DNA from 4 places in the Siminovitchia sp. FSL W7-1587 genome. Region 1 is predicted to be linked to each of the others. Evidence: riboswitches for the same ligand, from Rfam matches in the RefSeq annotation. Region 1 holds a riboswitch; each other region holds the start of a gene.

Region 1 (6,085 bases):
GCTGAATTCCAAAAAGCCGGAAGCAGTATATACCAATAATTTTCTCTGGAGGTTTTCCGTATGAATGTACAAAAAATAAGAGAGGAAATTAAGCAGTTGGAAAGGAAAATAGAGGTATTGCAGGTACGGTTAAATGAAATCCAACAAGCCTGCGACCATCATTTTATTGGCGATGCATATTATGAAACCTGCAGCAAATGCAATAAGGTGAATGTATTATATTATTAATGGTTCACTACTAAAAGCCCCCGAAAGGAAACTGATATGCTCCCCTAAAGGTAGACAGATAAAAAATAAAAATCTGTTTTCCTTAAGGGGAGTTTTTTTCTAAAAAAGCGATTTGCGACCCCGCTTCCGAAAATATGCCTGCTTAAGGATCGCCCGGGAAATAGGGTGCTTACATCCATGGTGGGATTGCCAAGTGCTATCCCGTCCTTATCGGTTATTTTGGTAAAAGTCGTATCAGAGGTTATTCTGTTCAACAATCAAGCTGTGGCTAAGCCTTCCGTCGGTAAGTCAAAGGGTGTTTCCTTTAGATGAACCGGGCCGCTGGCCAAACAAATGATGATCGCCAAAGCTGGCGAAGCGGGAGTTGATCCCGCTAAATCGGGAACGGCGATATCGAAGACGGTCCCCTCGCCTATTTTCCGGAAGTCCATCCGCGTCCGGGTAGAGCTGCGGTGGGAGATGGAGAGAAAGAAAGCTCTCGTGAAGGGGCTTTTTATTGATGTTCTACATACGATATTCCCAAAAGATGTTGGAGGGATTTATCGTGGCGAAATGGATTGATGTTTCAACGACGAAACACCAGCTCAAGCTTTTTGACGGAAACAAGTTGATAAAGACGTACCCGATTGCTGTCGGCAAGATGTTAACGCCAACACCATACGGAAACTTTGCGGTCATCAACAAACAGCGGAATCCCGGAGGTCCTTTTGGTGTTATGTGGATCGGGTTATCAAAGCCCCATTACGGAATTCATGGGACAAATAACCCTTCTTCCATTGGCAAAAACGTTTCACATGGCTGTATTAGAATGCATAATCGTGATGTGCTGGATCTTGCCCGCCGAATTCCGATTGGGACGCGGGTTGTGATTCATAGGTAGGGGCCGGATTTTTTTTTGCCGCAGGATATTTTCTTTTTGCAAGGAGTGGGCTATTCTTAAAAAGAGACTACTCGAAATGCCGTTTTAAAAGTAAGATGCGGTATTTAGGAGTCATTTACAATAAAATTGTCTGTTTCAAAAAAGTTGCGAAGCTTTGTCCCTTTGGATAGGGCTGTTTTTATACCTAAAAAAGAGGAGCAGGATAATGAATATAAGAAACGTGAAATCTTCAGATTACAAGATCATTATTTCTGTGTTAAATGAGTGGTGGAATGGTCGTACGATGACGGATATGCTGCCCAAACTATTCTTTGATCATTTTCAAGACACTAGTTATATCATTGAAGAAAAGGGGGAAATAATCGGGTTTCTGATTGGATTATTATCGCAATCACGCAAGAAAGAAGCCTATATCCATTTTGTTGGCATACATCCCCATTACCGCCAACACGGTATCGGGCGCAAACTTTATCAAACCTTCTTTGATCATGTAAAGAAAAAAGCGGTTAAAACAGTTCGCTGTGTCACATCTCCAGTGAATCAAAGCTCTATCGCTTACCATACGAAAATGGGTTTTGTCATTGAAAAAGGAGATAAACAGGTGGATGGCATTGATGTACATAGTGATTATGATGGTGTTGAACAAGATAGAGTGTTGTTTGTTAAGGCGCTATAACTATCATTACATTTCAGTATGATACGAAAAATGAAAACGAATCACCGTATAGAAAGAGGGTACTTATGCTGTATTTATATTTTATAAGACATGCGCAGACAGAATGGAATGTTGCGGGAAAAGTTCAAGGCCGGAGGGATTCCGGTTTAACTGAAAAAGGAGTGGAAGATGCGCGACTGCTTGGAGAAAAGTTCAAAGAGATAGATTGGCAAGCGGTTTACACGAGTCCGAGCAAGCGTGCCGTGAGGACGCTGGAGTTGATTCATGGAGAAAGCTTTTCTTCCTATACCGTTGATGGGCGACTGATGGAGATGGATCTTGGAGATCTGGAAGGAAAGACAATGGAAGAAATTAAGGAGCTTTATCCTGAGCAATATCATCATTACTGGCATCAACCAAGTAAATATGTTCATACGTCTGGGGAAAACTTTTACGAAGTAAAAGATAGAGTCGAGGCGTTAGTCAAAGAATTGCTATCCACCTATGAATCTGGCCATGTTTGTATCATTACCCATGGTGTTGTCGTGAAAATGGTGCAGCTTATTTTCCGCCAGCTTGACATGGACCAGCTTTGGAAAACTCCTTATATCGAAGGAACGAGTGTAACGGCTTTAAAAAGAGCCGGCAGCCAAATTGAAATTCTCTCGGAAGGGGATTTGAGCCATCTTTCATTGAAAAATCCAACTGTACAATAAGAGACGATCATGTATACTAAAGTCAAGTTGACAATTTCATATGGAAAGAATGGGGTGTCTTATGAAAAGACTTAATAGGGAAGTTGGTGAAAATCCAACGCGGTCCCGCCACTGTGAATGGGAGTGAGCTGAGTATCCACTGTGTTTCATTGCATGGGAAGGAACAGCGATCACGATGACCATAAGCCAGGAGACCTGCCTGATTCTTCACGCCATGAACCTACGAGGATAGGGAGGTGTACTGGTGGAATCGCCATCTAATATTGGATGGCTGTTCCAAACTGCACACATCTCTTGCGAAGAGATGTTTTTTTATTGAGAAAAAAAACAATTTACAGGGGGAGAAACATTGAAAAAATTCCACATTTTATTACTATCCATTTTCATGCTGTTCAGCCTGTTGACCGGTTGTAATCAGGCTGCTGAAAAAAGTGGAAAAACAGATCAACCATCCGAACAACAAACGAAACAATCGGAACAGGCGGCTTTTCCAGTCACATTAACGGACGGTAACGGAGAAGAGATAACGATTGAAAAGGAACCCGAAAGAATTGTATCCGCCCTCCCAAGCAACACTGAAATTGCGTTTGCCCTTGGATTGGGTGATAAAATTGTCGGCGTATCCGACCATGACAATTATCCAGAAGAAGCGGCCCAGAAGGAAAAAATCGGCGGCCTTGAGTTGAATATAGAAAAAATCCTCTCCTTAGACCCCCAGCTTGTGCTGGTTGACCCTTCCAATGATCAAAAAGCTGTAGAGCAATTAAAAGCGGCAGACATTCCGGTGCTTGTTGTCAACAGCTCGGAAAGTTTGGATGATGTGTATAAGTCGATTGAGTTAATCGGAAAAGCGACAAATACAGTGGATGAAGCGGAAAAGGTCATAGAGGATATGCGGAAAAAAATCGCCGATGTTGAAGCTAAGGTCAAGGGGATAAAAGAAGAAGACAAGAAAAAGGTTTTTATGGAAATATCTCCCGAACCGGAAATCTATACAGCAGGTAACAATACGTTTATGGATACACTCCTCACGATTATTCATGCAGAAAACGCCTCTAAAGAAATTGACGGCTGGCAGAAGGTAAATGATGAAGCTGTTATCAAGATGAATCCGGATGTCATCATTACTACATATAGCAACTATGTGGATAATCCGGTGGAACAAGTGTTAAAGCGTGAAGGCTGGACTGATATTACGGCCATTAAGGAAAAACAGGTTTTTGATGTGCACTCCGATCTCATCAATCGTCCCGGTCCCCGTCTGGCGGAAGGGGTTGAAGAACTGGCAAAAGCAGTGTATCCCGATGCATTTCAATAATTGGCGGATAGGGCGGGGATTCTCGCCGAACGCCATTTTTTAGAAGGAAACATCCTTACGAGGCACGATTCATTACCATATTAAGCATGAAAGAAGAGATTCCCATGATTGAAGTTATTCAAGCTTCGGGTGGCTATCGGCGTAAGCCTGTCGTTCAAGATATATCTTTTCAAGTACAAAAAGGGGAGTTTTTCGGCATCATCGGTCCAAACGGGAGCGGAAAAACAACGCTTTTAAAGATGATGAGCAATACGATGCCGCTTCAGTCGGGTGAAATGAGGCTGGCCGGCCGTCCCATCTCATCTTTTTCCTCGAAAGAATTTGCCCGGTTAACGGCTGTCCTCCCGCAAATGTCATCTTTGGCTTTTAATTACACAGTGAAAGAAACCGTTTCTTTAGGGAGGTATGCCCATCAAAAAAGCTTGTTTCATTCTTTTGATGAGGCAGATGAAAAGATCATTCACGAAGTGATGGAGCAGACAGGCATTCTCCAATATGCCGAAAGTCCGTTGGAAGAGCTCTCGGGCGGGGAAAGACAGCGCGTCTTTTTGGCACAGGCGTTGGCACAAAAGCCGAAAATTCTTCTTTTAGATGAGCCGACGAATCACTTGGATTTGGCCTACCAAAAAGAACTGCTCGATCTATTAAAAAAGTGGACAAAAGAAGAGAATCTCACAGTCGTTTCCGTGTTTCACGATTTGAACTTGGCTGGTCTGTACTGTGACCGCTTGCTGCTTTTGCATGAAGGAAAAAAGCAAATATGCGATGCGCCTGCTGAGGTGTTAAAAGAAGAAAGAATTCAGTGTATTTATAAAGCGGACATTGAAAAATATCCGCACCCAAAAGTGCCGAAACCACAAATGATGCTCGTTCCGCATCAATGGCCAAGTGGGCATAATCCGTTATTGCTGAAAGAAAGCATGCTGAAAGTATCGAATGAGACCATTACATTTGAATCACCGGTCCCGCTGCGGACGATGTCATCGGGGGTTACCGGATCAGGCGTGGGCTGGCACCGCTCTTTTGTCAACCGGCATGTGGACAAAAACTATCAATGCGACAATTTTAAGGAAGAGATGATCCTTTATTTAAAAGATCATGGATATGACCCGAATGAAACAGTCGGGATGATGACGGCGGTGAATCTGCACGATGTTTCCCACCAGGTGTTTGAGGAAGCTGGTTTGTCTGTGCTTGTTGTCGTGACCGCGGGTGCCGGGAATGCCGTCGATGCATCATTGGGTGAAAGACACCGGGTTCTCGTGTCCCCCGGAACCATTAACACATGGGTATTCGTAAACGGTAAGTTAACGGAGGAAGCTTTTATACAAAGCATTATGACGGCAACTGAAGCAAAGGTAAAAGCGCTGCACGAATGTCAAGTCGTCGATTCTTCGACAGGCACCCTTGCGACTGGAACATCGACAGATAGTATATTAATTGCGGCAACGCAGGAAGGGCCGTTTCTTCCTTTTGGCGGTTCGATCACGCTACTTGGCCGGCTGGTCGGCAAAGGTGTCTTTCTATGTACAAAAGAAGCGTTGCATAATCATTTACAAAGGAACGGCCTTCGTTGACCGCCCATTTAACAGCCATTGCCCTCGCGTTTTTGCTTGATTTGGCCATTGGGGACCCGCCCGATTGGCCTCATCCTGTTAAATGGATAGGGAAAATGATTTCTTTCTTAGACCGCCGCTGGAATCGGGGATCGCATCGGAAGTTAAAAGGAACAGCCATGGTCTTGGCTGTTATCGGCATGGTCTATATTACGGGATTTTTTCTTGTCTCGCTTTGTTATCACATCCATCCTGTTGCGGGAATCCTCGTTGAAGCAGTCATCATATCAACAACGATTGCTCAAAAAAGCTTGGGTGAAGCCGCTCGTGAAGTATACGAGCCTTTACGGGACGGAGACCTCCCGGAAGCCCGGAAAAAACTGTCTTATATTGTAGGCCGCGATACACTGGGGCTTCCGGAGGCAGAAATCGTCAGGGGGACGGTCGAGACGGTTGCTGAAAATACGAGTGATGGAATTACGGCGCCGCTTTTTTGGGGGCTTATCGGGGGAGCGCCGCTTGCCCTCGTTTATCGGGCGGTCAATACATGTGATTCCATGGTCGGCTATCAAAACGAGCGTTATCGGGAATATGGTTGGGCTTCCGCCAAATTGGACGATCTGTTCAATTGGATTCCGGCGAGGCTTACGGCTATCATGATGATGTGTGTCATGAAGCCGGTAAAAACAACGTATCGCCACGCATGGTCCGTATTACTCCGGGATGCCAAAA
Region 2 (6,085 bases), 2.1 Mb from region 1:
ATGGGAAACTCGGATCGGGAAGTTGCTTCCGGTGATGGGGCGGAAAAAGAGCCACAACATTTTATAGCGGAATTAAATCAATGGTGTGCCGGGCAGTTGAGTGATTCGCAAATGTCATTCCTTAAAAACATGCCAAAACATCATAGTTTATCAATTGATGGGGTAGGGGAGGTATTATTTGTTCATGGTTCCCCGCGTAGTGATGAAGAAGCGATTAGAGTGGATACTCCTGGAAGCAATATTACAGATGATACAGGATACGAAAGAAAACATCATTGTTTACGGGCATACGCATATACAATTTGACCGGATTATTGAAAATAAAAGAATCATCAATGCTGGAAGTGTGGGCTTACAAAGCCGGGCAAATGGAGCTTGTTGGTTACTGATTGATAACGAATTCCACTTTAAAATCACCGAATACAATGTTGAAGAAGCGGCTGAAAGGTTTCTCCAAGGGCAATGTCCTTATAAAAAAGATTTTGCAGAACATCTACGAAACCCGCCTTACGCAGGGCCTTAATAACTCAAGAGTGATAAAATTTTCAACAAACAATTTTATCAAAGGTGCAAACAACAGAGTAAACATAAAGCAGTCGCATTATCTTGCGGATAAAAGCGGCTTTCACGTGCCCGATGCGATTAATATCGTTGCAGGATTGTTTTATCCCGCATGTAAGGTGCCGTAATACTCCCACATCAACATCTTGAGTGAATACAAGAGAAAACGGCACCTACATGCCCGATTGGTTCAACTAACATTCAGTAGAATCCCTACAACTAACATTCAGTAGAAGCCCTACTGAATGAAGTTTCACTTTATGAGAACAGTTTCTTCTAGTTTACTTGTACTTTTAGTAGTATGTATTTGCCATGAAACAGGGTTGCTTAAGTATTATTTTTCACAATCTCATCATGATCCAGCAAAACTTCGAAATCTTTCACATAAACGGCATTTCCGGTGATTTCAACATCGAGACAGTCACTGTTTTTTGAAACTCGCACGATAACCCGGCCGTTTTTTCCGATTTCATGACCCTGCTCCACAACAAGGTTCAGAGAATCTTTAAAATGAGTATGGATGTATTTCGCATAATAAGCGCCCATTACCCCTGAAGCAGTACCCGTTACCGGGTCTTCAATCGTACCGGAATATGGTGAAGAGAAATGCCGGGCATGCATATCGGCGTGTGAATCATGCGTTTCCAAACAGAATGGATGGACAGAAGCTTTTGGCATCTCCTTTAAAATAGAAGGGAACGTTTTGTTATTGGGTTTCATTTTCTTAAAAGCGCCCAATTTCTTTATAGGGATTAATAATGTCCAAGTACCGGTACTTCCATATAAAATAGGTAACTGATCATGGATATCAGATTTATTTAACCCAAGGGAGCCAGCCAAATCCGCTATGGAACCTGTAAACTCTTTAAATGTTGGAGAAGCTTGTTTCATGGTGATCCATATGTCGTTTTCGGCTGTTGATTTAATCGTGATCGGTAAAATCCCAGCCCTTGTTTCAATGGTAAAATCGGTCTTATCGCCCAATAATCCTTTTGTTTGGAGCGCATAAACAGTTGCCATTGTAGCGTGGCCACATAAATTCATTTCATGACCCGGTGTAAAAAATCGTATTTTCAGGTCTGCGGCTTCGGATGCAACTGGAAATGCCGTCTCATTAAATCCTACTTTAAAAGCAATCTCTTGCATTTCGGCATCTGTCAGCTGATCTCCGCTTAAAACGACTCCCGCTGGATTTCCCTTATTAGGTTCTTTACTAAACGCATCGTAGTGATAAACCGTTATTGACTTCACACCCGATCCCCCCACCAAGATTTAGAAACTCATGTTGATTGTATCATGTATAATGGCTTTCTTGTTCAATAAAAAATGGACCCCGTTAGTGAAAAACGAAACCTGTTTTTTCATAGTAACAACCTTTATGTTAAGACCATGTGCTTTATCCCGCATGTAAGATGCCATATACACTACTTTAAGACCAGAGTTGATACCAAAGGTCTAAGTGGGAGAAAACGGCCCCTAATGGCCCGTTTCGTCAACGAACATTCAGTAGAAGATGGAAGAAAACGCCTGCTGAATGAAATTTCACTTTATCCGGCATGTAAGGTGCCGTAATACTCCCACATCAACATCTTGAGTGAATATAAAAGGTTTAAGTGTGAGAAAACGGCTCCTAAATGCCCGATTGGTTCAACTAACATTCAGTAGAAGCCCTACTGAATGAAGTTTCACTTTATGTACAACTTCCTCTTTATCGCATACTTCTAAAATAAACTTTTTGTTTTAGTAATTTTATTAACTTGTATAAATAATGTGAACCGAAAAGCTGTTGTGCAATTTGATAATCCATATATGCCAGTGAATCCATTGTTACTTGCCTGGCTTCGGCAAGACTTTGCCGGTTTATTTTTCCCAATATATCCCGGACGATTTCGAGCAAGTAAACGGATGATTGAACAGTTTGGATGATTAGCAAATAGAGAAGATCGACTTTATTGTGGATTTAGGCCCTGAAGGAGGAGAAAAGGGCGATCAAATCATTGTCAAAGGAACACCGGGTTCGATTGTGAAAAATAAAAAATCATATACAGGACAATATTTGTAAATTCCTTTTAGAAAACAGCTATTATTTTTGGAAAAAAACATTGATTCATATGATGTTAGGCACATCAGGAAAAGACATGAAGATTTTGTTTTTTATTTTATTCACAACTTTTACAGGTTTTAATCGTTTTTTAAAGGTTTGTTTGGAAGCAATTACATAAAGAAACCACCAATTCTTGCTTTGGAAAGTTGACATTTTTTTTAGAATTCTGTAACATTTCAAATTGAGAGCTTGTACTCCAAATTACAACTGAATAATGGAAAAACGAATTAGGTTCTTTTTATTTGTAAAAGATTAAAAGGGAATCAGGTGAAAGTCCTGAACGGTCCGGCCACTGTAATTGAGGAGCGACTTTCCATTATGCCACTGGGGAATACCCCGGGAAGGCGGAAGGAAGCGATGATCCAAAAGTCAGGAGAACTGCCTAACGCGTATATATGTAGCCTTCCGGAGAAAGGTGAAGTATGAGTCACTATGTCATCAATATAGATGGAGACAACCATCTATTATGTTTATAGATTTGCAAAATACCTAATCGCCTTGGGCTTCTCTGGAAGTCCAAGGCTTTTTCGTTTTTCCGAAGTTGGAGGAGGGAAAGATTTTTCTCGAGCGTCATTTTACATACTCGGACAAGAACAAGCTCTACAGACAAATGTGGGGGGAAAAAAGTGGGGGTTATTAAGAAGCGTTCGTTACGGTTATCTGCGGTTTTACTGACTTTTCTATTGATGTTAAGCATTGTGCCGCAAGTTGCTTTTGGGAAGGCTTACGATCCGAGAACAGGTTATCAAGAGTTGGACATTCGCTTCTGGGAAGATAAGGAACCGGAAATCGGTTTTTATATGAATGCTTCCTCCAGGTACATACTTGAAACGCTAGAAAAGCCAAGTATGGGATCGGTTGGTGGAGAATGGGCTGTCATGGGTTTATTGCGAGGCATGTATGCGGGTCACGATTACATGAACCATGTGCCAGATACCTATTTTGAAGATTATCTTGGCCGGATCGAACAATATGTGGCGGATAAAAAAGGAAACCTTCATCGGGCTAAATCTACTGAATGGTCGCGTCTCATTCTGGCGCTTACAGCATTAGGCTACGATATTACAGATGTAGCAGGCTACGACTTTATTGAAAAATTATCCAGCTCATATCGTTTTTCTTATAGGCAAGGAATTAATGGGCCGATTTGGGAAATTATCGCGATGAATACGGGAGGATATGAATTTTATCCTGATTCCACAAATCCGGACGTAAATACTTTCGGAAAAATGATTGATTACATTTTAAGTAAAGAGATTACGCAAGCTGACGGAACGGTGGGAGGCTGGTCTTTATTTGGCAACCCAGACCCGGATATTACAGGGATGGCGCTGCAAGCGTTAGCTCCGTACTATGGTGATGAAAAGCGCTATGCTGCGAGCGGGGCGGAGGCGTCATATGAAGAGTTTGCGGCAGCCGTGGAAAGAGGAATTTATATGTTGTCTGTTCTGCAACAGGAGAACGGAGCATACGCCGCTTTTGGAAATGTGAATGCGGAAAGTACTGTCCAAGTTATCGTTGCGCTAACCGCTCTCGGCATCGATCCATTACAAGAAAAGGTGGAGCTTAAGCGGATTGGCAAACATGTAAGCTTTATTCAAAAAGGCGCTGTTCAAGACGGCGTTTGGACGAATAATATGATCGATGCACTCCTCACTTTTTGGGATGATGGCAGTGGTTCTTCGCCAGAAATAGGCGGTTTTAAGCATGTCACGACAGGAAATGACGGCGGCGGTGGTTCGGGACATAGAGTAAATGCCATGGCGACCGAACAATCGCTTTATGGACTGATTGCCTATGATCGGTTTAAAAAAGGAATGAATGCCTTATATGATATGACCGATATGAAAAACGGCGAATACAAAAACATGGCTGCTAAAAAACATGATGCCAACTTCCATTCTAATGGTGAAGTACAAACAAACAAGGTTTCACCTTATGCGTTAGTGCAAATTCCCGAAGGTAAAAACATCCAGGGGAAAAAGTTCAAAGCTTGGAATTCCAAACAAGACGGAAGCGGCACGGATTATCTACCCGGTGAAAAGCTCGTCATGCCGGAACACGATATTACATTGTATGCACAGTATGACAACATTGAATATAACATCCATTATGAAACAAATGGCGGGACTTTAATTGGGGATGACATACCGAAAACATATACGATAGACGACGCGGAAATTCCACTTCCGGCAGCCGGGCAAATGGAACATGAAGGCTATCTATTTGAAGGCTGGTATGACAATCCAAGCTTTGAAGGCGAACGAGTAACAGCTATCGCGAGCGGAAGCTATGGAGATAAAACGTTTTATGCAAAATGGGTGGATGAGTCAGGCGCAAATGAAGAAGCAGCAAAGGAAGTAGAAGAGATGATTGCGGCTTTGCCTGATATCGAGAATGTAACCCTTCATGATAAAGAGGCCATTGAAGGGGCGCGAGCGGCCTATAACAACTTGACTCCACCGCAGCAAACATTCGTTGCCAATATACAAAAGCTTGAAGCGTTAGAAGCGAAATTATTAGAGTTAGAACAAGATTTAGTCAATAAAGAAGCCGCTAAAAAAGTGGAGGAAATGATCCAACAGCTGCCAGAAGCGGCGAATCTAAAGCTAGAAGATAAAGCGTTAGTAGAAAATGCCCGTTTGGCTTATGACAGTTTAACAGAAGTACAACAAAGTCTTGTCGCCAATGTAGAAAAGCTTGTTGAGACAGAGGCAAAGCTGAAAGTATTGCAAGAAGTAGCAGATAAAGAAGCGGCACAAGCTGTCGAACAAATCATTGCTGAATTGCCTGAAGTCGAAGAATTGACATTAGACCATAAAACAATCGTTGAAAATGCGAGAACAGCGTTTTATCGTTTAACAGCATCACAGCAAGATTTAGTGGCCAATAAAGCAAAACTCGACGAAACTGAAGCAAAAATGTTCGAATTGGAACAAATCGAGGCGGATAAGGCCGCTGCCGATATCGTTGAACAGATGATCGCCGGGCTTCCAAATGAATCGGAAATCCATCTAGATGATAAAGCGTCTGTTGCCAAAGTAAGACAAGCCTATGATGGCTTAACAGAGGCCCAGCAAAAGTTAGTGCCGAATATTGAAAAACTCACATCACTTGAAACGAAATTAAGTCAATTGGAACAGGAAGAACTGGACAAACAAGCGGCCAAAAAAGTGGAAACGATGATTGACATGCTCCCTGAAGTGTCGCAACTATCACTAAACCAGAAAGCACTGGTCGCGGAAGCGCGCAAGGCATATGATCAATTAACGCAGGTCCAACAAACATTAGTGGCTAATACCAATAAGCTCGTTGCACTAGAGGCGAAACTCAAAGAATTACAAATAGCGGCCGAATTAGCAGATAAAGAAGCTGCTAAAAAGGTGGAGGACATGATTCATAGGCTTCCGAAAGAAGCCG
Region 3 (6,085 bases), 1.1 Mb from region 1:
GCAAGTATTCAAATTCTTCGCCGGATTTCTTCATTTCTTTCACCGTCGGAACATGAACATCATCACGCAAATCTCGCCAATTTTCTTTCTCTTTTCGATTCAATCCCCACGGGTTTCCTTGTCTTTCAATATTTTGCATCGCTCTTTGTGCATCAGGGTCCATTTTTCCTTCTGTTAAAACGAGATAACGCCGCATATCTATAATGTGGCTTACGTGTTTGTTCATAACCGGGCACTGGTCTTCACAGTTCCGGCATGTTGTGCACGCCCACAGCTCCTCTTCTGTAATGATATCCCCGATCATGCTCGGCTGATACTCCAATGCCGCTGCGGCTTCCTCGGCTCCTTCTGTGCTGCCCGCTTTTGCGATTCTGTTTCCAAGCGTATTGGCAAATGCATATGCCGGCACCCAAGGCTGCTTTCTTGTAACAGCTGCCCCGTAATTCGTCAAATGGTCACGCAGCTTAATCATAATATCCATCGGCGACAGCATTTTTCCTGTACCTGTCGCAGGACACATATTTGTACAGCGGCCGCATTCCACACACGCGTATAAGTCAAGAAGCTGAAGATCTGTAAATTCATCAATTTTTCCTACACCGAATGTCTCGGCGGACTCATCCTCAAAATCAATCGGCTTCAACTTCGCGTCGTTGTCAAGCGGCTCCAGGTACACATTAGCCGGACCGGCAATTAAATGGGCGTGCTTCGATTGAGGCACATATACTAAGAAAGCGAGTAATAGAAGCAGATGCACCCACCACGCGACGTAAAACACAACCGCCGCTGCGAACGGGCTCATCCAGCCAAACAGTGCCGCAATGCCTGACGCAACAGGCTCCGTCCATGTAAGATTTTCCCCTTCCCAGATGAGGGCCATTCCGTTCCCCAGAAGGACGGAAGCCATCAGTCCGCCAATAAAAAGCAATACGAGCCCAGCATAAAATCCCCGCTTTAAGCGCACAAGCTTTTCAATGTAACGGCGGTAAAACGCCCAGGCCACCGCCACTAAAATGACAAGCGTGACAAGCTCCTGGAAAAAAGTAAATCCCGGATAAAGAGGGCCAAGCGGAAGATGGGATCCCGGTGCAAGCCCTTTCCAAATAAAATCAATTGCCCCAAATTGCACGAGAATGAAACCATAAAAAAACATCACATGGATAATGCCGCTTTTTTTATCCTTTAAAAGCTTTTTCTGCCCAAACACATACGTCCAAATATTTTTAAGCCTTTCTTTCACATTGCGATCAAACTCTTCTTTTTTTCCCAGTTTAATAAATTGAATCCGTGTTCTTACCACATACACAAACAAGTAAACGCCGTAAGCGGTTACGAATACAAAAGCAAGCCAATTCAGCAATAGCAATCCATCCATAACAGTTGGTGCCCCCTTCTCATCTATTTTTAAAACCGGCACTTTTCCGAATCTTGTTACTACCATTATATAATGAATGAGCATTCAGTCAAGATGGAACCTGCTATGGATTCGAGAAATTCTATTATGATTCATCAAAATTCGTTCATGTAAACGGGTGGTTTACTTTAGGGATGAAAGCCTCTATTGCTGAAAGTTCGCCAACCGTCCTACTCTTCCGGCTAACCCCAAAATGCCCTATCCTTTTTATTTTTTCTCTTTGCTTCTACCTGTAAAAGCGAAGCTTTTTTTAACCCTCGCAATAAACTATTCGGAACCACACGCCCATCCTATGGTTTTCCTTTACACAATAAAGGAAGGCTGCCCAAACCGGACAGCCTTCAGCTTCTTTTCCCTAATTTTCTTCGTATTAAAATGACGGCAAACACCGGGGCCCCGATCAATGCGGTAATCACTCCGATCGGAAGCTCGGCAGGATCGATGATCGTTCTAGCCACAAGATCTGCCAAGATGAGGAAAGACGCTCCCGCCAAAACAGAAAGCGGAAGCAAGTGTTTATGGTCCGGCCCCCAGACAATTCTCACCAGATGGGGAATGACAAGACCCACAAAACCGATCGTTCCCGACACTGCGACAGCCGCCCCTGTCAGGACAGAGCTGGACGCCAAGACGGCCACCTTTCTTGGGCCTACGTTGACGCCAAGATGTTTGGCCCGTTCTTCTCCAAAAGCGATCGCATTCAGTTCACGCGCGTTCCAAAAAAGAATAAGGCTGCCGACCAGTAAAAACGGCAAAATAATTTTCACAAAGCTCCAGCCCCTCATCGAGACGCTTCCCAAAAGCCAGCCGATGATTTGGCGCAGCTCCTCTCCGGATAAAGCAATCATCAACGAGATAAAGGCGCCAAGGAAAGAGCTAAAAATAATCCCCGTCAATATGATCGTTTCCACTTTCATCGTTCTGTCAATGCTGCGCGCAAAAGAAAGTACCAAAATGACGGTAATAAATGCGCAAACAATGCTTAATAGCGGCAGTGTATACATTCCAACCAAAGGCAGGGACAATTGATAAAAAAGTGTAATGACCGCGCCAACTGAAGCGCCCGATGAAACACCGAGCGTATAAGGGTCCGCCAGTGGATTGCGCAACAGCCCTTGAAAAGCAGCTCCGGCAATCGCCAAAGCCGCTCCCACCAGTCCGGCAAGCACGACGCGGGGCAAACGAATATTCATGACAATATTCGTATACATGGGATCAGAGGGAAATTCGATCGGAAGGTAAAAAGCTTCACTGCCAATAATGCGTGCAACATCCAGTATGGGCACCTTTACGGAACCCGTCGAGATACTGACAAGCATTACGGCAATCAACAGCCCGATCGCAATGATATAGGGAAAAAAAGGATTATTCTTTGAAAACATCCGGATAAACAGCCTTTGCAAGCTCCTCTACTCCTTCAGCCAAACGTGGGCCGGATCGGCTCACCAAATCTTCGTTGACCGCAATGACCCGTTCTTCCTTTACCGCGTTCATATCTTGCCAGCCAGTGCGTGCCATTACTGCATCGGTAGCATTTTCCACATAACTATAATTGACGATGATCACATCGGGATTCATCGCAATAATGGCCTCTTCATTCATTTTTGGCCACCCTTCTTCTTCCACAGCGTTTTTCGCGTTAATAATAGCCAGCATTTCATCCATAAAGGTGTTTTTCCCGGCTGCATACATTTCGGGAGGAGGGGAGAGCTCGACAAAAACCGACTTCTTCTCTTCTTCTTGAATCTTCTCTGCTTTTTCCTTGATTTCTTCCAGTTTGGATTTCATTTCTTGTACGACTTCTTCTGCTTCTTTTTCATGTCCCGTGGCTTTCCCAATCATCTCAATCGTTTCATACGTATCACTAAAGCTCTGCGCGTTATGTACAACAAGAACTGTCACACCGCTTTCCTCAAGCTGCTTTAATCCGCCTTCCCATACGTCCATTCCTGATCCATGGGCAAGAACAAGATCCGGTTCGAGAGAAATGATTTTTTCCACATTTAACTCCATTCCGGCAACCTTTTCTTTTTTCGCCGCTTCCTCAGGATAATCGTCGTTCTCATTAACACCCACCACTTCATTGCCTGCACCGATTGCATACACAATTTCCGTATTGCTCGGAATCAGCGAAACGATTCTTTCCGGTTTCTTTTCAATCGTGACTTCTTTGTCCACTCCATCTTTAATCGTTATCGGAAAACCCGTTTCCTTGGCTTCATCCGTCGTCTTAGGTTCCACGCTTTCATTCTTTGGTTCATCTTTGCTTCCGCAGCCAGCCAACAGCCCGGCCACAAGGAAAAGCGCGGCTAATAACATATGTATTCTTTTCACCAAATCCATCCCCATTTCTTTTTAAAAATAAAAAACACCTCCATGCAGAGATGTTCAGGAAAGACACAACCAGTGCCAGATAAAATCATACTTTATTTATCCGAGCTTCATCTCCCCATCCTCGCAGGTTGACTTGTAGAGGTGAAATCGGCAGGTCTCCTGGCTTATGATCATCGCTTCCTGCCCCTTCCCGTACCAAAACACAGTGGGTTATCTCAGGACGCTCCCATTTTACAGTGGCGGGACCGCGTTGGATTTGCACCAACTTCCCTTTTCAGCTTTTTACTGAATGTTCCGAAACAGATTTTCAACAAAAAGCCACCGATTGCCTAAACATATGGAGTTATACAGATATTATACATGAAAAACTTTCGTTTCACAGCTTTTTCCTTTTCCAAAATGGGAATACTAAACGGGCATATATTCATGGACAGGAGGGGGGTTCTCATTGAAGTGGCTTGCCTGCTTTACAGCAATTGTTATCATTTTAGTCTCATTTTGCATGACCGACTATTATATCGGCCGCTTTATTGCCCGAAAAAGAGGCAAACCGCCGCAATCCCCCTTGAGAAAAAGCGACATCACACTGCTTGTCCGGGGAACTGACTTGTTTATCCAGTATTTTGATGACCTCTATAACGCCCGATCAAGCATTCACGTATTATTTTACATAGTAAGAAACGACTCGTTTGGCAAGCTGTTTTTCGACATTTTGATGGACCGTGCAAAAAGTGGTGTCAAAGTCCGGCTGCTGCTCGATTGGTTTGGATCAAGAACGGTGTCCAAACAACTCATCCAAAAAGCCCGGAGGAACGGGGTCGAAGTGCATTATTGCAACACCCCTCGCCTGCCGTTTCTCTTTTTTACCCTCCAACGCCGCAACCACCGGAAAATCACTGTGATTGATGGAAAGATCGGTTATGTGGGGGGCTATAATATTGGAGAAGAGTACATTGACCTTGATTCACTTCTTTCTCCTTGGCGGGACTATCACTTGCGCATTGAAGGAACGGGGACAGCCGATTTACAGAGCGTTTTTTTGCGGGATTGGAAACGAGCGACGGGGGTAACAGATTTCGATGAACAAGCTTTATTCCCTTCGCTCGCTGAAGGGCCTATTACCCATCGCTTTTTCCCAACAGAAGGGGTTGGTGCAGAAGAGGAAATCATCCGCCATATTGAAAAGGCTACTAACAGCATTTTCATTGGCACCCCTTACTTCATTCCACCGAAAAAAGTCATGGCTTCTCTTGAAAAAGCTTTGGAAAACAATGTAAAAGTGACGATTCTTGTACCAAGAATGTCCGACCATCCCATCGTCAAAGAAGCATCATTTCCCTACCTGCGGAAGATACTGGCCAAAGGAGGCACCGTATATCAATACAAAGAAGGATTTTTCCATGCGAAAGTTCTCTTGTTTGATGATGCTGTTTGTGACATCGGCACAGCCAATTTCGACTATCGAAGCTTATTGTTAAATAAGGAAATCAATTGCTTTATATACGACCATGAATTTATTGCCCATGTCAAAAAAATAATTGCCGAAGACATCATGCAATCGACACAATTAAGTCACCGCGACCTTCAAGCGGTGAACATCCGTTTCCGGATAATAGAATGGATTGGAGGTTTGATAAAAGGGTTGTTATAGCGCATAAACTGTTTTTTCCAGGGCCAGCCCTTTATAGTGCCCAAGATGCATTTCCGCTCCACAATGTGTACCAGAAAACATGGGCAGAGCTGTTGGTGCTTTATCATCTTTAAAAACCACACTCACTAACCACGCTTATAGATTTCTAGTGGTATGCCAAATAAATACAGCTGATGCTCTGGTTCATGGATTGGTTCACACTTATGCTTTTCTTCTTTTCTCGGTCTTGGATACCTATTTGGATCGAAAGCTTTGGAGACCCGGTTTTAACGAAAGCTGGAAGCGACCGGTTCGTCATCATGCTCACTTATTGCTTTTGACCGACCTTCTGTTATCGAAAATCTTTATTGCATTCGCAAGACTGTTGGCAAGTCGCATGGATGTTACATTGCCAGTTCATACATTTTTTCACTTGCCAAATAGAACAATAAACCCATGGACTGTATCGGTCATTCCTTCCAGCTTTTCACCCTTTCGTTCAGTAAACGGAAATCTCCTGGGTGTCCTCTAGGGCGCAAATGGCATCCAGCAGCAAGTTTCCTTGATTGATCCGGCAATTCCCTTGTTCGCCAGCGCTACCCGAACCTGAACAGCCTGTTTGGTCTTGGTCATCTATCGGAAGAATCATCCTCCCCCTGATCTTCCGGAGAGGTTTTTTATCTGTGTTTTTACGACTCATTGGTTGC
Region 4 (6,085 bases), 1.6 Mb from region 1:
TGATGGAAGAGTCGCCTTATTCATTATGCCGCTAGAAACAGATTTTGAACAAGTTAAAACGGTACTGGAGCATGTTCCAGTGTTGGATAGTGCGATTAGGCTGCCAAATGAAGGGGACAAAGGAAAAAACAGATAAACTGGGGTGGTTTGACGTGGATACAGAAGAAAACAAAGCAAAGATTGCCGCCATCGTTACTCAAAATCAAAACGTGATCCTTGGTGGCGGTGCTCCTGTATTCCTTGTTCATGACAAGGAAGAACTGCAGAAGATAAGCAGCAGCTTGGGAAAAATCCTTGATTCCGCAGCACATGAGATTAATGACCAGACCATTATCATTGTGGCAAGATAGCTGTATGAAAAAACGGCTTGCGAGTAGCCCCGCAAGCCGGCAAGTTCAAGCAAAAATGAGAACAAGTGTCCCAACGACGAAACAATAAATACTAAAATAAATTAAATTTCCCTTTTCCATAATGTTCATAAACCATTTTAAAGAAAAATAGGAAGCCACAATGGAAACAACAAAAGCACTTATATACGGGATAAACAATGTTGTTAAGTCAGGGTCGTTCACCATGTCGGAAATGCTTAGGATCGTTCCGCCCACACTGACCGGTATGTACAGTAAAAATGAAAAGCGCAGTGCTGTCTCAGGTCTCATGCCCATGCCCATCGCACCGACAATCGTCGCTCCTGAGCGGCTGATTCCCGGTATTAAAGCTACCACCTGTGCAAAGCCGACCACAATAGCGTCCTTGAGCGTCAGATCTCCATCCTGTTTTCTTCCTTTTAAATTTCGGATTAAAAACAACGCTACACCCGTTATGAGCAAGGTAACGGCAGTAATATGTACTCCTTTTAGCGTTTCCGAAATCATGTCATTGAACAGAACACCGATGACTCCGGCCGGAATCGTGGCGATTATTAAATAGACAATGAAGCGAAAATCATCCCTCGCCTCTTCGTTTCGATGCAATATGTAAGAAAAGCCGTTCGTCGCAAGACGAATAATATCGTTACGATATATAATTAAAACGGCAATCAAAGAACCTGCATTTACAAGCAATTCAAATGTCAACTTTTTTGTGGAAATTCCTAAAAAGTGCTGGGCAAGCACCAAATGCCCGCTGGATGAAATCGGGATTGGCTCGGTAATTCCCTGAATCAACCCCAGCACGATATATTTAATAGTTTCCATTATATTTATTTCCATCACATCTCACCATCCCCGATTTACTAGAATACCTTTTTTACGTTTGCTTTTCAATTATATTTGGCAAATAAAATGAAAAACAGTAATGTTGTTAAATTGCCATTTTACTCAAGACCATAAGCCGCTGTTTAAGGAGAGAAGTCAAACGCGGGATACTTCCAAAGCAACTTTATCCCGCATATAAGGTGCCGTAAGACTCCCACTTCAAGACTTGATGAGTTGATACAAAAGGTTTAAGTGGGAGAAAACGGCACCTAAATGCCCGATTGGTTCAACTAACATTCAGTAGGAGCCCTACTGATGGACAAAGGCAGCAAGATATTTTCTTTGACAGTTAACGTATCCAGCAAATTATATTCCTGGTAAATGAAGCCGAGGTGATGCTTGCGGAATTCGGCAAGTTGCTTTTCCTTCATGCCGACGATGTCTTTTCCATCAATTTTGATCGTCCCCTCACTCACTTTGTCAATGGAAGAAAGGGCGTTAAGCAATGTCGTTTTTCCCGAGCCTTACGCGCCCAAGATACTGACAAAATCTCCTTTTTCCACTTGAATATCTATTCCTTTTAAAACTTCCTGCCTGTTAAATTTATTTCCGTAACTTTTATAAATTTTTTGCGCTTCAAGAATACTCAATTATGTTCAATCCTTTACTTGATATATTGATCATAAAAGGATTGGATATCTTTTTCCTTCGATTCGACGAACAAATGATAAAAGCATGTGACAAACATGTCACATGCGTGTGGCGTGTCAGATTCTCAAATTCGTTAGAGGAATGTCGTTCCTGTTCCCGGCTATGATTGTTGTTACTATAATGATCACGAGCAAAAATTCGAACCCTGTCTTTTCGGCAACCGCTGGTTTTCCCCATCAATCTTAATAAACTAAAAATATTGGTAAAAGAAATTCATTTTTTCACCACCGTATCGGAATAAGTCGGAGTGTGATCCAAATGTTTTTGCGGCCGACCCATTCGTTTTTAGCATTGTTGTATACATAAAAAAACGCTATAACAAATAGCATCAGGTTACCATTGACTTACAGGCTCTTTTTCTCGGCAAGCTTGATGAATTCGATCACTTTACCATGTTCAAGCTATATGCTTCGGTTTTTCTTCATATTTCAATGGCTGTCTTGGGAAAATAGCCTTAACAACGCCGCGCTCAAGGAGAAACGCGTCTTGTGTTTTCCTCCGTTAGGAAGGGCAGATATTTCCCAAAAGCGGCCAGATGTTTAAAGGCGTGTTTGTTTGTGGTACGATTGTTTGTGTTCTCGCCGACTTTATCACATACAGTTTGTCTCCGTTTTTCATGTTTGAATGTTGCATTTCGTTTATTCAACCGGAAAACGATATTTTGCTTGTCAATTGGTTTTGGCCATGTTATATTTTAGTAGATACAATATTTAGGTGTAACAATCAAATAAAACACAATATATAGTGACACAACAAAGAAGGCGCCCAAAAGGGCTTAAAAGGGAATCCGGTGAAAAGCCGGAACTGTCCCCGCAACTGTAAATGCGTACGAACGGCAATACCACTGTTTTTTAAACGGGAAGGTGACCAAGTAGGACGATGCATAAGTCAGGAGACCTGCCTTTTTTGTCACAGTTTCAATTCTTCGGGGATTGAGAAGATGAAACGATAGTGGAAACCGTCATTTTTCGTGCGCTTTTTTCTCCTATCGTTTGATCCGCTCTCTTCCCGGAGCGGGTTTTTCTATTTTTAAAAAATGAAGAAAAGGTGAGAAAATGACAACCATTATTGCTGAAAAAGAATCTCAAAAGCAGCCATTTGATCGAAAGAGATTATCGCGTTTTATAGAAAGGGTCGCGGACTTAAACTGTCCCGCATACATCGATAAGGTTGTCCGGGTGATAGAATCTAAAAATGAATATCATAAAGATCATATAACGGGCCTTCTCATTCAAGCCGCTTTGGAAAATACGGATGAAGCCAACCCGGATTGGACATACACTGCCGCAAAAATCTACCTCGCAAACTTGTACAAACAGGCCAGTATCAACCGCTCCTATGACAAAAAACAAAAATACGGGGATTTCTATCAATTAATCAAGCAATTAACTGATTTCGGAATTTACTCGACTCGTTTACTTGAAAAATACAGTGAAAAAGAGATTCGGGAGCTGGAACAAATCATTGATCCGGAGCGTGACTTGTTATTTGATTACATAGGACTTCATACATTGGCGACGCGTTACCTGGCAACGGATCATGAAAAAAATGTTTATGAATTGCCGCAAGAACGCTGGATGATCATCGCCATGCATTTAATGCAGGATGAGGCAAAGGAAAAAAGAAAAGAGTGGATTCAGGAAAGTTATTGGGCGTTGTCGAACTTGTACATGACAGTCGCCACTCCTACTCTTGCCAATGCCGGACTTGCGCATGGCCAACTTTCGAGCTGCTTCATCGACACGGTGGAAGATTCGCTGATCGGCATTTACAACAGCAACACAGATGTTGCCAGGCTTTCCAAAGACGGCGGAGGCATCGGGGTCTATATGGGGAAAGTCAGAAGCCGTGGAAGCTCCATAAAAGGATTCAAACACGCGTCATCCGGGGTTCTTCCCTGGATTAAACAGTTGAACAATACAGCAGTTAGTGTTGATCAGCTCGGAAGGAGAAAAGGCGCTGTTGCTGTTTATCTTGATGTGTGGCATGCGGATATTCTTTCTTTTCTCGATTTAAAACTGAACAATGGCGACGACCGTCAGCGGGCGCATGATATTTTTACGGGTGTATGTATTCCCGATCTCTTTATGGAGCAAGTGGAACGACGCGGTGACTGGTATTTGTTTGACCCGCATGAAGTGAGACAAGTCATGGGCTTTTCGCTGGAAGACTTTTATGACGAAGAAAAAGGCGCGGGCACTTTCAGAGAAAAATATGAAGCATGTATTCAAAACGAGACTTTGACTAAAACGCGGGTTCCGGCAATTCAAATCATGATTAGAATCATGAAATCCCAGTTGGAAACAGGAACACCGTTCATGTTTTACAGGGATGAAGTGAATCGCATGAATCCGAACAAGCATGCGGGAATGATTTATTCAAGTAATTTATGTACCGAAATTATGCAAAACATGTCCCCCACTGTGCAATTTGATGAAACAATAGATGGAGACACGATCATTACTTATAAAAAACCTGGTGATTTTGTCGTTTGCAATCTTTCATCCATTAATTTGGCCAAAGCGGTTCAAAAAATAGATGGCCCGCACGATGTACTGGAACGATTGATCCCCATCCAAATCCGAATGTTGGATAATGTCATTGATTTAAACACCATTGACGTTAAACAGGCTGTCATCACCAATCAAAAATATCGGGCTATCGGACTGGGAACATTTGGCTGGCATCATTTATTGGCCTTAAACGGCATTGAGTGGGAATCAAAAACGGCCGTGGAGCTTGCAGACCAATTATATGAAAAAATCGCCTTGCTGGCCATTCGCGCGAGTGTCGAGCTGGCAAAAGAAAAAGGGCCCTACCCTCTGTTCCAAGGCAGTGATTGGGAAACAGGAACTTATTTTCAGAAACGGGGCTATCTGGCCGGTGACAGATCAGACGAGTGGAAAGAGGTCATGGAAGCAGTTCAAACCGCCGGGATAAGAAACGGGTATTTAATGGCAGTTGCACCCAACTCCAGCACATCCGTTATTGCAGGCTCAACAGCCAGCATCGATCCCATTTTCAAGCCTTTTTACTTTGAAGAAAAAAAGGATTACAAATTGCCTGTTGTGGCACCAGATTTAACCCATCATACGTACAACATATACCGAAAATCCGCTTACATCGTAGACCAGCGGTGGTCCATTCAGCAAAATGCCGCACGGCAACGGCATATCGACCAGTCTATTTCATTTAATTTGTATGTTCCGAACAATATCAAGGCGCAAATCATGCTAGACCTGCATTTGCAAGCTTGGGATTCGGGGCTCAAAACGACTTATTATGTCCGTTCAACGGCATCCGATATTGAGGAATGTGTATGGTGCGAGTCTTGATTTGTTACGCCACCTACAGCGGAAACACGGAAGAAACCGCAAAATTGATCCAAACCCGATTGAATAGCGAGGGGATGGAAACAACGATGTACCGGATTGGAAAAGGTCCAATCCCGGACCCCTCCGGGTTTCATGCCGTGGTTCTTGGATCTTTTACTTGGGGAAAGGGCGCCACCCCCGGCATTGTAAAAGATTTTGTATATGAACTGGGGTGGAAACCGCCGAACGTATACGTATTTGGAACAGGAGACACCCAGTTTGGGGGCGATGATTTATTTTGCAAAGCAGCAGACAAGCTGGCGAAGTTTTACTGTTCGCCGATCGCCCCCTTGAAAATAGAACAAAGCCCAAGAGGCTCGCAGGAAAAACATGTCAACAACTGGACGGAAGGAGTTATCAAACATTGCCTGAACTTTTACAAAAAGCAGCCATATTAAACCCTGTCAACCCGAATAAATCTACTGCCCTTTTTGGCGGGAAAGCGAGCGGAATATTAAATTGGAATGATCTTGCTTATCCTTATTTTTACGATTACCGCGAGCAAATCCGCTCATTGTTTTGGCGGGCCAGCGAGGTGGACATGACGCAAGATGCCAAACAGTTTCCCACTCTTTCAAAGCCTGAACAGGAGGCGTTTTTAAAAATTATCGGCCTGCTCGCAACATTGGACGGCCCACAAACGGACTTGGCGGCGAGAATTTCCCATTTTTCCACTGATCCATCCGTCAAATCCATTATGGCTACTATTGCGGACCAGGAAAGTGAACACAATCACAGCTATGCGTATGTCCTTTCTTCTGTTACAACACTTGATAAGCAAAATGAATCTTTTGAAACTGGCAG

The links. A riboswitch is a leader RNA that binds a small molecule or an ion and turns the genes downstream of it on or off. The one in region 1 is predicted to bind cobalamin.
Region 2: another riboswitch for cobalamin. It lies ahead of NST31_RS19140 (InlB B-repeat-containing protein); the one in region 1 lies ahead of NST31_RS07690 (ABC transporter substrate-binding protein).
Region 3: another riboswitch for cobalamin. It lies ahead of NST31_RS12885 (ABC transporter substrate-binding protein); the one in region 1 lies ahead of NST31_RS07690 (ABC transporter substrate-binding protein).
Region 4: another riboswitch for cobalamin. It lies ahead of NST31_RS00185 (ribonucleoside-diphosphate reductase subunit alpha); the one in region 1 lies ahead of NST31_RS07690 (ABC transporter substrate-binding protein).

What each region holds. Positions count from the first base shown of each region.
Region 1 covers NZ_CP150169.1:1,638,845-1,644,929, reverse strand. Annotated here, with positions in the region: gene thiC (phosphomethylpyrimidine synthase ThiC) at 1-39, shown strand, start outside; gene NST31_RS07715 (serine protease) at 61-228, shown strand; gene NST31_RS07710 (hypothetical protein) at 562-789, shown strand; gene NST31_RS07705 (L,D-transpeptidase) at 773-1,108, shown strand; gene NST31_RS07700 (GNAT family N-acetyltransferase) at 1,314-1,784, shown strand; gene NST31_RS07695 (histidine phosphatase family protein) at 1,850-2,479, shown strand; cobalamin riboswitch at 2,515-2,697, shown strand; gene NST31_RS07690 (ABC transporter substrate-binding protein) at 2,829-3,797, shown strand; gene NST31_RS07685 (adenosylcobinamide amidohydrolase) at 3,902-5,374, shown strand; gene cbiB (adenosylcobinamide-phosphate synthase CbiB) at 5,371-6,085, shown strand, end outside.
Region 2 covers NZ_CP150169.1:4,079,287-4,085,371, forward strand. Annotated here, with positions in the region: gene NST31_RS19125 (metallophosphoesterase) at 1-306, shown strand, start outside; gene NST31_RS19130 (metallophosphoesterase family protein) at 248-523, shown strand; gene NST31_RS19135 (PhzF family phenazine biosynthesis protein) at 889-1,812, opposite strand; cobalamin riboswitch at 2,878-3,066, shown strand; gene NST31_RS19140 (InlB B-repeat-containing protein) at 3,292-6,085, shown strand, end outside.
Region 3 covers NZ_CP150169.1:2,747,196-2,753,280, reverse strand. Annotated here, with positions in the region: gene NST31_RS12895 (4Fe-4S dicluster domain-containing protein) at 1-1,375, opposite strand, end outside; gene NST31_RS12890 (iron chelate uptake ABC transporter family permease subunit) at 1,756-2,817, opposite strand; gene NST31_RS12885 (ABC transporter substrate-binding protein) at 2,780-3,748, opposite strand; cobalamin riboswitch at 3,880-4,088, opposite strand; gene cls (cardiolipin synthase) at 4,197-5,399, shown strand; gene NST31_RS12875 (hypothetical protein) at 5,878-6,027, opposite strand.
Region 4 covers NZ_CP150169.1:31,657-37,741, reverse strand. Annotated here, with positions in the region: gene NST31_RS00205 (YIEGIA family protein) at 1-136, shown strand, start outside; gene NST31_RS00200 (hypothetical protein) at 153-350, shown strand; gene NST31_RS00195 (undecaprenyl-diphosphate phosphatase) at 396-1,211, opposite strand; partial or broken gene NST31_RS00190 (ATP-binding cassette domain-containing protein) at 1,508-1,846, opposite strand; cobalamin riboswitch at 2,650-2,827, shown strand; gene NST31_RS00185 (ribonucleoside-diphosphate reductase subunit alpha) at 2,963-5,242, shown strand; gene NST31_RS00180 (flavodoxin) at 5,227-5,679, shown strand; gene NST31_RS00175 (ribonucleotide-diphosphate reductase subunit beta) at 5,646-6,085, shown strand, end outside.